DNA from 2 places in the Caulobacter sp. 05L422 genome. Region 2 is predicted to be linked to the other one. Evidence: riboswitches for the same ligand, from Rfam matches in the RefSeq annotation. Region 2 holds a riboswitch; the other holds the start of a gene.
What was found. Region 2 has a riboswitch for glycine ahead of AC1DMQ_RS07505 (TonB-dependent receptor). Riboswitches for the same ligand answer to the same signal wherever they lie in the genome.
Positions count from the first base shown of each region.

Region 1 (5,506 bases), on a different contig from region 2:
CTTGAGCACCCCGCCGGCGCGGGTCTTGAACGGCTTGCCGTCGCTGCCGTTCATGGTGCCGAAGCCGATGTGCTCCAGCCCGCCCGGCTCGGCGTAGCCGGCCAGGTACGAGGCGCGGAACACCTGCTCGAAGTGGTCGGCCTGGCGCTGGTCCACGCAATAGAGGATCAGGTGCGGGTCGAACGTCTTGCGGCGGTCCAGGATCGTGGCCAGGTCGGTCGTGCCATACATGGCCGAGCCTTCCGACGACACGACCAGCAGCGGGTCGGGGCTCTCGACCTCGACCACCGAACCGTCGGGCAGCTTCTTCTTCTTGGTCTCGCCGGGACGGGCGACGCGGACGATCCGGGCGCCCTGGTCGTCGACCAGCAGGCCCTTGACCTCCAGCTGGCGGACCATCGGGGCGATCAGGTCCTGCACGTCGCTCTCGCCCTTCCAGAGGTCGAAGTCGACGCCCAGGGCATGGAACTCGCGCTCCAGGGCCACGCGGCTGATGTTGACGAAGTGACGCCACAGCAGGCGGTAGCCGAAGCGGCCGTTCTGCAGTTCGGCGGTGGCCTTGCGGGCCTTTTCCTTGAACTCCGGATCGTCCTTCTGGCGCTGCGAGGCGGCCGGGTAGAGGCGGTCCAGGTCTTCCAGCGTCACGCGCTGGGCGAACTCGGCCATGACCTTGGCCTCGTCGGCGGCGGAGAAGCCGCGAGGGGCCTCGACCAGGCGCTCGAGCAGGGCGCGGATGAAGGCGTCCTCCTCCATGATGGCGCTGATCAGCAGCCCCATCTGGAAGCCCCAGTCGCCGAAGTGGGCGTCGCCCACCACGTCGTCGCCGCGGAAGCGGTACAGGCGCTTGACCGACTCGCCGATGATCGAGGCGCGCAGGTGGCCCACGTGCATCGGCTTGGCGACGTTGGGGCCGGCGTAGTCGACCAGCACGCGGCGCGGGGCGGCCAGGGGCTCGGCCCCGGCGCGCGGATCGGCGGCGATCTCGTTGGCGCGGGTCGACAGGGCGTCGCTGCTGACGCGCATGTTGATGAAGCCGACGCCGGCGATCTCGACGGAGGCCAGGCGCGGGTCGGTCTTCAGGATGTCGACGACCTGCACGGCGATCTCGCGCGGATTGCGCTTGGCGCTCTTGGCGGCCGCCAAGGCCCCGTTGCATTGGAAGTCGGCCAGGTCGGGCCGGTCGGACGCGGTGACGCGACCGAAGTCGGGGGACAGTCCGGCGGCCTGGAAGGCGGCCGCGGCCGCCTCGCTCAGGGACCGCTTCAAATCACTCATGGCTTGGGCGTGTTTCCGGGTTGGGCCGTCTGGGCCTGCTGGGTCTGGCCGGCGTTGACGCGGAAGCGCTTGCCGTCACGATTGAAGGCGGCCATTTCCGGGGTCACGTCGAAGCCGATCAGGACCTCGAAATTGCCGCCGCTGACCTTTTCGTCGGCGCGCGGGATGGTGATGGTCTGCAGCGTCTGGTTCGCATAGACGCGATCCTGGCCCTGCGGGAAGGTCACCGGCAGGTCGAAATATTCCTTGGCCAGGACGTCCTTGTTGCGCTCGGTGACCGCGACCCAATAGCGATAGGTCTTCTGGGCGCCGGTCGCCTGCGGGCCGCGGCCCAGCGCGAACAGCAACTGGACCTGCATCCTGATCGGGTCGTTGCTCTTGTAGGCGCAGCCCGAGGTCAGGCCCTGGATCTCGCCGGTGTAGGCGGTCTGGGCGGCGGCCTCCTTGCCGTCCTTGAACTCGACATAGCGGCTGGCGTCGTACAGCACCTTCACATAGGGGCACGGGCCGGCGTTGCGCAGTTGAGCCAGGGGAGCCTTGGGCTGGTTCCACTCGTCGTCGCGCTTCTTCTTCTTGGCGGCCTGGTCGCCGTCGTCCTGGCCTTGGCCGCCGGGACGCCCGCCCTGCTGGGCGTGGACGGTCGTCGCCGTGGCGGCGATCGAGAGGGCCATCAGGGCGCTGAGGGCGACAGAAAGATTGCGGCGCATGAAACGTCCGGTTCGAGATTGGAAAGCTTGAGCGGGATTCCCCGCCAGCGTCATGGAGCCTGATAAAGGCATATGCGTGACGTCGCAATGTACAGCAGGTTTCAACAGGATGCGGCGGACTTTTAGACCAGACTCGATTGGCCCGCTGGCGCGGGCCGCCCGGAACCCTTAGGTTCGGGACCATGAACGCCCATTCGCCCATTCCCAGCCCCGGCCGCCGCGAACTCCGCGTGGTCCTGGCCAGTCCGCGCGGCTTCTGCGCCGGCGTCGATCGGGCGATCCAGATCGTCGAACGGACGATCGAGAAGTTCGGCGCGCCGGTCTATGTGCGCCACGAGATCGTCCACAACCGCCACGTGGTCGACCGCTTGAAGGCCCTGGGCGCGGTGTTCATCGAGGAACTGGACGAGGCGCCGGACGATCGTCCCGTGGTGTTCTCGGCCCATGGCGTGCCCAAGACGGTGCCCGCCGCCGCCAAGGCCCGCGAGATGGTCTATCTGGACGCCACCTGCCCGCTGGTCTCCAAGGTCCACGTCGAGGCCCAGAAGCATTTCGACGCCGGCCGCGAGATCGTGCTGATCGGCCACGCCGGCCACCCCGAGGTCGTCGGCACCATGGGCCAGTTGCCCGAGGGCACGGTCACCCTGATCGAGGACATCGACGACGCTCGCGCCTGGGTCCCCCAGAACCCGGCCAACGTCGCCTTCCTCACCCAGACCACCCTGTCGGTCGACGACACCGCCGAGATGGTCGACCTGCTGAAAGCGCGCTTCCCGGGCATCGCCGCCCCGCACAAGGAAGACATCTGCTACGCCACCACCAACCGCCAGGAGGCGGTGAAGCTGCTGGCCGGCGCGTCGGAACTGATCCTGGTGGTCGGCTCGAAGAATTCGTCCAACTCGGTGCGGCTGATGGAGGTCGGCAAGCGGGCCGGCGCCCGGGACGCCCGGCTGATCGACGACGCGCGCGGCATCGACTGGTCGTGGTTCGAGGGCGTGTCGCGCGTCGGCGTCACCGCCGGCGCCTCGGCCCCGGAGGACCTGGTCCAGGGCGTGATCGACGCCATGGCCGCCCGCTACGACGTGACCGTCGAGGAGCTGATCGAGGCGCGCGAGACCGTGACGTTCAAGCTGCCCCGGCTGCTGACGGCCTAAACGCTCTCGGGCCATCGCCTTCCCCGTTGACTCCGCCCGCCCCCTCGCCCAAACACGCCTCTACCCTCGCGGGAGACATCGGGATTCTGGTCCCGAGGCCGAAGGCGCAACCGCCCCGGAAACGCTCAGGCAAAAGGACCGCGCGGGTTTAGGAACGCTGGAAAGAGGCAGTGTGAAAGCGCTGCCCGCCGAAGGAGCAAGGCCAAGCTAGCTTGGCCGAAATCTCTCAGGTCAAAGGGACAGCGGGGGCGAGACCACCTGGCGAAAGCCGGGCGGCGTCGCCGACCCCGATTGGAGCCCCCCCGTGTCCGAGCAAAGCGTGTCCACTGAAGATCTCAAGAAGACCCCGCTGTACGACGCGCACGTCGCGGCCGGCGCTCGCATGGTGCCGTTCGCCGGCTATCACATGCCGGTGCAGTACAAGGACGGGGTGCTGAAGGAGCACCTGTGGACCCGCGAGCACGCGGGCCTGTTCGACGTCTCGCACATGGGCCAGGCGCGGCTGCGCGGCGACAATCCCGCCAAGAGCTTCGAGAAGCTGGTCTCGGCCGACTACCAGGGCCTCAAGCCCGGCAAGCAGCGCTACGCGGTGCTGCTGAACGCCGAGGGCGGCGTGATCGACGACCTGATGACCGCGCGTCCGGACGACGACGGCCTGTTCATCGTCGTCAACGGCGCCTGCAAGGACAACGACTACAAGATCATCGCCGAAGCCCTGAAGGGCGAGGCGACCGTCCAGCGCCTGGAAGACCGCGCCCTGCTGGCCCTGCAGGGCCCCGAGGCCGCCGCCGTCCTGGCCGCCCACGTGCCGGAAGCCGCCGGCATGGTGTTCATGGACACCAAGGCCCTGACCGCCTTCGGGACCGACGCCATCATCTCGCGCTCGGGCTACACCGGCGAGGACGGCTACGAGATCTCGGTGCCGGCCGCCGAGGCCGAGCGCATCTGGAACACCCTGCTGGAAGACGAGCGCGTGAAGGCCATCGGCCTGGGCGCCCGCGACAGCCTGCGCCTGGAGGCCGGCCTGCCGCTCTACGGCCACGACATGGACGAGACCGTCTCGCCGATCGAGGCCGGCATGCCGTTCGCCGTCGGCAAGAGCCGCCGCGAGGCCGGCGACTATCTGGGCGCCGATCGCATCGCCAAGGAACTGGCCGGCGATCTCAAGCGCGTCCGCGTCAATCTGAAGGTGCTGGAAGGCGCGCCCGCTCGTGAAGGCGCGGAGATCGCCGACGAGACCGGCGCCGTGGTCGGCGTGGTCACCAGCGGCGGCTTCGGCCCCAGCTTCGGCGGCGCCATCGCCATCGGCTTCGTCCCCCCCGCCCTGGCGGTGGTCGGTTCGAAGCTGAAAGTCATCGTTCGCGGCAAGCCGCAGGCGGCCGAGGTCGTGACCTCGCCGTTCGTTCCGACCCGCTACGTGCGCAAGATCTAGATCCAGACAAAGAGGGCCCAGACCATGAAGTTCACCAAGGACCACGAGTGGGTCGAAGTCGCCGGCGACGTCGCGACCGTCGGCATCACCGGCTACGCCGCCGAGCAGCTGGGCGATGTCGTGTTCGTCGAAGTCCCGGAAGTCGGCAAGACCGTGAAACAGGGCGAAGCCCTGGCGGTGGTCGAGAGCGTCAAGGCCGCCTCCGACGTCTACGCCCCGGTGTCGGGCGAAGTGGTCGAGGCCAACGGCCAGCTGTCGGACGCTCCCGAGACCGTCAACGCCGTGCCGGAAGCCGGCGGCTGGTTCGCCAAGATCAAGCTCAGCAATCCCGGCGAGCTCGACGCCCTGATGGACCGCGCGGCCTACGAAGCGTTCCTCGGCACGCTGTAAGCCATGGTCCAGGTCCTTCTCCACAACTCGACCCTGACGCCCGCTCCGGCGGCCTATGGGGCGGCGGTGGAGAAGGCCCTGGCCGCGGCCGGCGCGACGTTCGGCGCGGACGGCGAGGTCGGCCTCGCCGGCGAGACGGTCATGATCGTCAATGTCGATCCGGACGACGACATCGCCGTGATCGACCTGGAGCGGTTCGACGACGCGGTCCTGGACCTGGTCTTCGATCTGGCGGAAGCCACCGCCTCGTTCGTGGTCATGAGCAACGGCGCGGTCTGCGGGACGCCAGCGACCGGTCAGCCGCCGCCGGCCTGGTCGATGAGGCTTCAGGCCCACGGAACCGCCGAGCGCGCCGACTTCCGCGACTGGCTGGCCGGCGACATCGAGACCCAACAGGAGACGGAAGCCTACGAGGCCGCCGTCGCCGAAGCCCTCGCCAAGGCCCGCGCCGCCCGTGACGCCAAGCCCGCCCAACCCATCTTCAAACGCCTGACGGACGCCCTTTTCGGAAAGTCGATCTAGATGCGATACCTCCCCCTTACCCCCGA
Region 1 is NZ_JBFTOB010000007.1:155,360-160,865, reverse strand. It holds gene AC1DMQ_RS09130 (arginine--tRNA ligase) at 1-1,275, opposite strand, end outside; gene AC1DMQ_RS09125 (Tat pathway signal sequence domain protein) at 1,272-1,982, opposite strand; gene ispH (4-hydroxy-3-methylbut-2-enyl diphosphate reductase) at 2,165-3,136, shown strand; glycine riboswitch at 3,196-3,287, shown strand; gene gcvT (glycine cleavage system aminomethyltransferase GcvT) at 3,441-4,568, shown strand; gene gcvH (glycine cleavage system protein GcvH) at 4,593-4,958, shown strand; gene AC1DMQ_RS09105 (hypothetical protein) at 4,962-5,480, shown strand; gene gcvPA (aminomethyl-transferring glycine dehydrogenase subunit GcvPA) at 5,481-5,506, shown strand, end outside.
Region 1: another riboswitch for glycine. It lies ahead of gcvT (glycine cleavage system aminomethyltransferase GcvT); the one in region 2 lies ahead of AC1DMQ_RS07505 (TonB-dependent receptor).

Region 2 (5,506 bases):
GCGGCGGTCTCGGCGGCCCAAGCCGGCGAGGAAAGCGAGGAAGAGGCAAGGACGGCCAGGGCCGAGACGGCGGCCAACAGCGGAAAGCGGGTCATGCGAGCACTCGAAAACTGTCCGGCCGGCCTCGCGAGAGACCGGCCGGATCGTGGACCTAGAAGTCGGCGGAGAGGGTGAACTGGATCGTCCGATGCGAGCCGGGCCGGAAGGTGGCCGCGGTGTTCACCGTGGTCCCGATCGTGCCCAGATAGTCCTTGTCGAAGATGTTATCGACATTGACCCGGGTCTTGATCTGCTTGAACGGGCCGGCTCCGAAGCCGTCGCCGAGGTCCAGATAGGCGTTGAAGATCGTGTACTCGCCCACCTCCTCGGAATTGTCGAAGTTGGTGTAGCGGTCGGTGATCCGGCGGCCCGAGAAGTTGAACACGAAACCGTCGAAGGGCTCGACCGTCACCCCGGCCTGCATCACCCAGGTGGGGAAGTCGGGCACGATCTTGCCGTCCAGATACAGGGTGCGCGTGCCTGTCGCCGGCTGAACGGTGGCGAAGTAGTTGGGGATGTCGTCCTGGAACTTGGACTTGTTGTACGACAGGTTGGTGTTGAAATAGACCTTGCCGCCCAGCAGGTCCGGCTTCCACTGGCCGCTGAACTCGGCCCCGTAGGCCTTCACCGCGCCGACGTTCTGGAAGAAGGTCTCGGTCTGGCCGCCGCTGCCGGGCACCTCGGCCGCGAAGGACTGCAGGCGGTTCTCGAACTTGGTGCTGTAGACCACGAACGAGGCGTTGAACGTCGCGCGGTTGGCGCGATAGCCCAGTTCCAGGTTCTTGGCGGTTTCGGGATCGGGGCCGGCCACCAGCGGGCTGGCGGCCGAGAACACGTCGTCGGCGCCGCGGGGCAGGGCCATGTTCTCCGAATAGGACGAGAACACCTGGTCGCGGCCGTTGACGTTGTAGACCAGGCCGACCTGCGGCAGGAAGCCGTCCTTCCAGTTGTCCTTCAGGGTCGGCTGGCGCTTGTTGATGTAGTCGGCCGGATTGCGGTAACCGCTGATCTCGTAGTCGATGTCCGTACCCTTGAAGCCCAGCTCGATCTTCAGCCGGTCGTCGATCAGGCTCAGGGTGTCCTTGACGAAGTACTGGGTGGTCTGGCGGGTCGAGGTGTAGTTGCGCTGCAGGTGGACCGGCTCGTTCAGCAGCGGCGCGCCGTCCGGATTGCCGTTCTCCACGTTGTAGCGCGCCTGGGTGCGGTGATAGTCGTCGTCCTCGAGCCACAGGCCGACCTCCAGCGTGTTGAAGCCCACTTCCCACGCCAGCTTGCCGGTCACGCCCTTGCGCGTGCCGTCCACGCCCGACAGCCCGTACTGGATGCCCTTGGGCGCGGTCAGGCCCGGCACGATCAGGCGCTCGTTGTTGTAGCTGGTCAGCGAGGTGGCGTAGGCCTCGGGCGACACGCCGTAGCCGCCCTTGTCCTCGTAATAGCCGGTGGCGACCACGCTCAGGGTTTCGGTGATCGGGGTGTCGATCGTCAGGCCGTAGAGGTGGTCCTTCCGCTTGTTGACCGCGAACTTGTAGTACTGGGCGTAGTTGGCGTTGGAATAGGTCGGGCCCTCCACGCCGTTGATCAGGGTGCGCGGGAGGTTCGAGGACGACGCCGCGGTGCCCGGCGCGCCCGACGGCGGCACATAGCCGATATAGGCGAAGTCGCGGCCCGATCGCCCGAACACGTCGCCGGCCCGGCCGCCGTACTGCAGCTTGGTGATCGAGGGGCTGTCGTAGTCGAAATAGTCGTTGTGGACGGTCTGGAAGGTGATGTCGCCGCCGGTCGGCAGCTCGTAGCGCAGCTTTCCCTCATAGTGCTTGCGGTCGATCGTGCCCGGGCCGCGCCACAGGTCGCCCTTGATCCACGAACCGCTGACATAGGCCGAAACCGGACCGATCTTGCCGGTCTCCAGGCGCAGGAAGCCCCGCTTGAGGGCGTCGCTGCCCAGGGTGCCGCTGGCCGCGCCGCCGAATTCGTCGGACGGCTTCTGGGTGAAGTAGTCGACGATGGGCCCCAGCGACGCATAGCTGGGCAGCGAGACGTCGCCGGCCCCCGACGAGGCGGTCACGCGCAGCAGGTTCTCGTTGTCGACGTAGCGGTAGATCGGGCTGCCGCCGAACTGGTCGCTGCGGCCCATCGGGATGTTGTCCAGCAGGAAGCCGATCTGCTGGAAGTTGAAGGCCCGCACCGAGACCGAATTGCCGAACTCGTACATGCCCAGGGCGTCGTTGGCCTGGACGTTGAAGCCGGGAAGGCTCTCCAGCATCTTCAGGCCGGTCACGCCGGCCGGGGCCGACAGCAGGGCCTCGCGGGTGATCGAGACCGTGGCGGTGGCGTGGTCGGTGCCGATGGCGACGCTGGCCTCCGACACCCGGGCCCCGGTGACCACCAGTTCGTCGACGGTCGAGCTCTTGTCGGCTTCCTGGGCCAGGGCGGGCGTCGCGCCTCCGAGCACCGAGGCGGCCAGCAGCAAGGCCCGGAAATGGCGCGAGGCCGGTGAAAGACGCGTGTTCGTCATGATTATCCCCAATCTTTTGACTGAGGCCAAGCTCGATGGTCTGCCTATCGCAGTAAACTTAGAAAGACTGTCCGAGTTGCGAATATAAATGCACGGTCAAAATTGGCACATTCATGTATAAATTATGACCATCGATCATTTGCTAGATTGTAGATGCAAATAGTTGCGGCGCGATAGTTACGGAAACTATCACGCAAAACGTCTATACGTTCGAAATGACGATATCCGATTTGAGGATCAGGTCATGAAGGTCCACGCGAGGGTCGTGGCGAACCGACGTGGCTCGCCTTCCGCACCCCCGCTGTCCTTGGCGCCTGAGAGATTCAGCGCCTCGTCCGATCGACGAGGGCGCCTTGCTCCTTCGGCGAGGACGCACGCAGACGCGCCCTGCTTTCCAGCGTTTCGAGGCCGTCGCGGTCCTTCTGCTTGAGCGTTTCCGGGGCGGTTTCGCCTTCAGCGCCGGGCCGGGGCCCGATCTCTCCCGCGAGAGCACTGCCAGTCAGATCCGCAACAGACCGTGCGTCAATTTAGGGCGGCGTCGATTTGACGGCTTGTCGCGAGGCGCCGCCCAGGGACGCAGCCACAGCCGCTTTTCCCGGCGTCGCAACGCACCGAAGTTCGCCCTGGTGCAAGTCGAGGGCGTTTCGGTTCGCCGAGACCCCACGAGAAGGGTGGTCGCTGATTTTCCATGACAGGCCGCGTGGGGATCGGCGACGATCGGACGAAGACCATCGAGGGGCGCCCATGAAGGACTATCGCCGACGCGAGGTGGTGCTGGCCGCCGGATTGTCGGCGATCGCCGGCTATGTCGACGCCATCGGCTTTCTCCAGCTCGGCGGCTTCTTCGTCTCGTTCATGAGCGGCAACTCCACCCGGCTGGGGGTCGGTCTGGCGATGGGGCATTGGACGACGGCGCGGACCGCCCTGGCGCTGATCGGCCTGTTCGTCGTCGGCGTCGTCCTGGGCGCGCTGGTCGCCCGACGGGTCGGCGAGGACAGGCGGTCAGCCATCCTGGCCCTGGAGGCGGCGCTGCTGACCGCGAGCGCCGGCCTCTTCGCGACGGGTTTCGACGTGGCCGGGGCGGCGGCGATGGTTCTGGCCATGGGCGCGGAGAACGCGGTGTTCCAGCGCAACGGCGACGTGGGGGTTGGCCTGACCTACATGACCGGGGCCCTGGTCAAGGCCGGGCAGCGCATCGCCGCGGCGTTGAGCGGCGGCGATCGTTGGGCCTGGGGTCCCTATGTCCTGCTGTGGGCGGGCCTCAGCCTCGGCGGCGCGCTGGGCGCGGCGGCCTATCTCAGGATGGGGACTTCAGCCCTATGGGCGCCGGCGGGCCTGCTGGCGGTCCTGGCGGCGAGCAGCGCCTGGGCCGAGCGGCGGGCTGGCGCCGGCTAGAGGCTCCGAACGAACTCGGCCAAGGTCGCCGGATAGAGCTTGTGCTCCTGCTCCAGCACGCGGTCGCTCAGCATGTGCTCGGTGTCGCCGGGCAGGATCGGCACGCGGGCCTGGCCCAGGACCGGGCCTTCGTCGACGCCGGCGGTCACCAGGTGGACGGTGCAGCCGGCCTCGACCTCGCCGGCGCTCAGGGCCCGGCCGTGGGTGTCCAGGCCCGGATAGGCGGGCAGCAGGGACGGATGGATGTTCAGCATCCGGCCTTCCCAGGCCTCGACCAGGAACGGCGTCAGGATGCGCATGTATCCGGCCAGGGCCACGACCTGGATCCCGCGCTCGCGCAGGGCGGCGTCGATGGCCCGTTCATGCGCCTCGCGGTCCTTGCCGAAGGGCTTCTGGTCGACGGCCAGGGCCTCGATCCCGGCGGCCGCGGCGGTGACCAGGCCTCCGGCCTCGGGCTTGTTCGACAGCACCAGGGCGATCTCGAACGGGCAGGCGGGGTCCTGGGCGGCCCGGACCAGGGCCTCCATGTTGGAGCCCCGGCCGGAGATGAGGACGGCGACCTTGGTGCGTTGGGTCATATCGCTTCCCAATCCTTCTCCCCTTGCGGGAGAAGGTGTCGGTCGAAGGCCGACGGATGAGGGGTCGAAGGCAAGGTCAGCCGCGAACGGCGGTACGACCCCTCATCCGACCTGCTTCGCAGGCCACCTTCTCCCGCAAGGGGAGAAGGAAGGCGCTAGGCTTGAACCAATTGCCCGCAGATAAACGCATCTTCGTCGGCGTTCAGCAGGGCGGCCAGCACCGGCTCGGCGTCGGATGCCGCGACCACCAGGATGAAGCCGACGCCGCAGTTGAACGTGCGGCGCAGCTCGTGGTCGGTGATGCCGCCTTCGCGCTGCAACCAGTCGAAGACCGGGGGCAGGGGCCAGGCGTTCCAGTCGAACTCGGGGACCAGGCCCTGCGCGATGCAGCGCGGCGGGTTCTCGATCAGGCCGCCGCCGGTGATGTGGGCGCCGCCCTTGACCCGGCCCGACTGCAGCAGGGGCAGGATCGATTTCACATAGATGCGGGTCGGGGCCATCAGGGCCTCGGCCAGGGTCTTGCCGTCCTCGAACGGGCAGGGGGCGTCCCAGGCCAGGCCCGAGCGCTCGACCACGCGGCGCACCAGCGAATAGCCGTTGGAGTGCGGGCCCGACGAGCCGATGCCGATGATCACGTCGCCGGCCCGCTGCTTGTCCAGCTTGGGCAGCACGCCGTCGCGCTCGACCGCGCCGACCGAGAAGCCGGCCAGGTCGTACTCACCGTCACTGTACATGCCCGGCATTTCGGCCGTCTCGCCGCCCACCAGGGCCGCGCCGGCCAGCTTGCAGCCGTCGGCGATGCCGGCGACCACGCTCTTGGCGACCTCGAGGTCCAGCTTGCCGGTGGCGAAGTAGTCGAGGAACAGCAGCGGCTCGGCGCCTTGGGCCAGCAGGTCGTTGACGCACATGGCCACCAGGTCGATGCCGACCGTGGCGTGCATCTTGGCGTCGATGGCGATGCGCAGCTTGGTGCCGACGC
Region 2 is NZ_JBFTOB010000006.1:19,605-25,110, reverse strand. It holds gene AC1DMQ_RS07510 (dipeptidase) at 1-95, opposite strand, end outside; gene AC1DMQ_RS07505 (TonB-dependent receptor) at 152-2,566, opposite strand; glycine riboswitch at 2,959-3,048, opposite strand; gene AC1DMQ_RS07500 (YoaK family protein) at 3,299-3,949, shown strand; gene purN (phosphoribosylglycinamide formyltransferase) at 3,946-4,527, opposite strand; gene purM (phosphoribosylformylglycinamidine cyclo-ligase) at 4,683-5,506, opposite strand, start outside.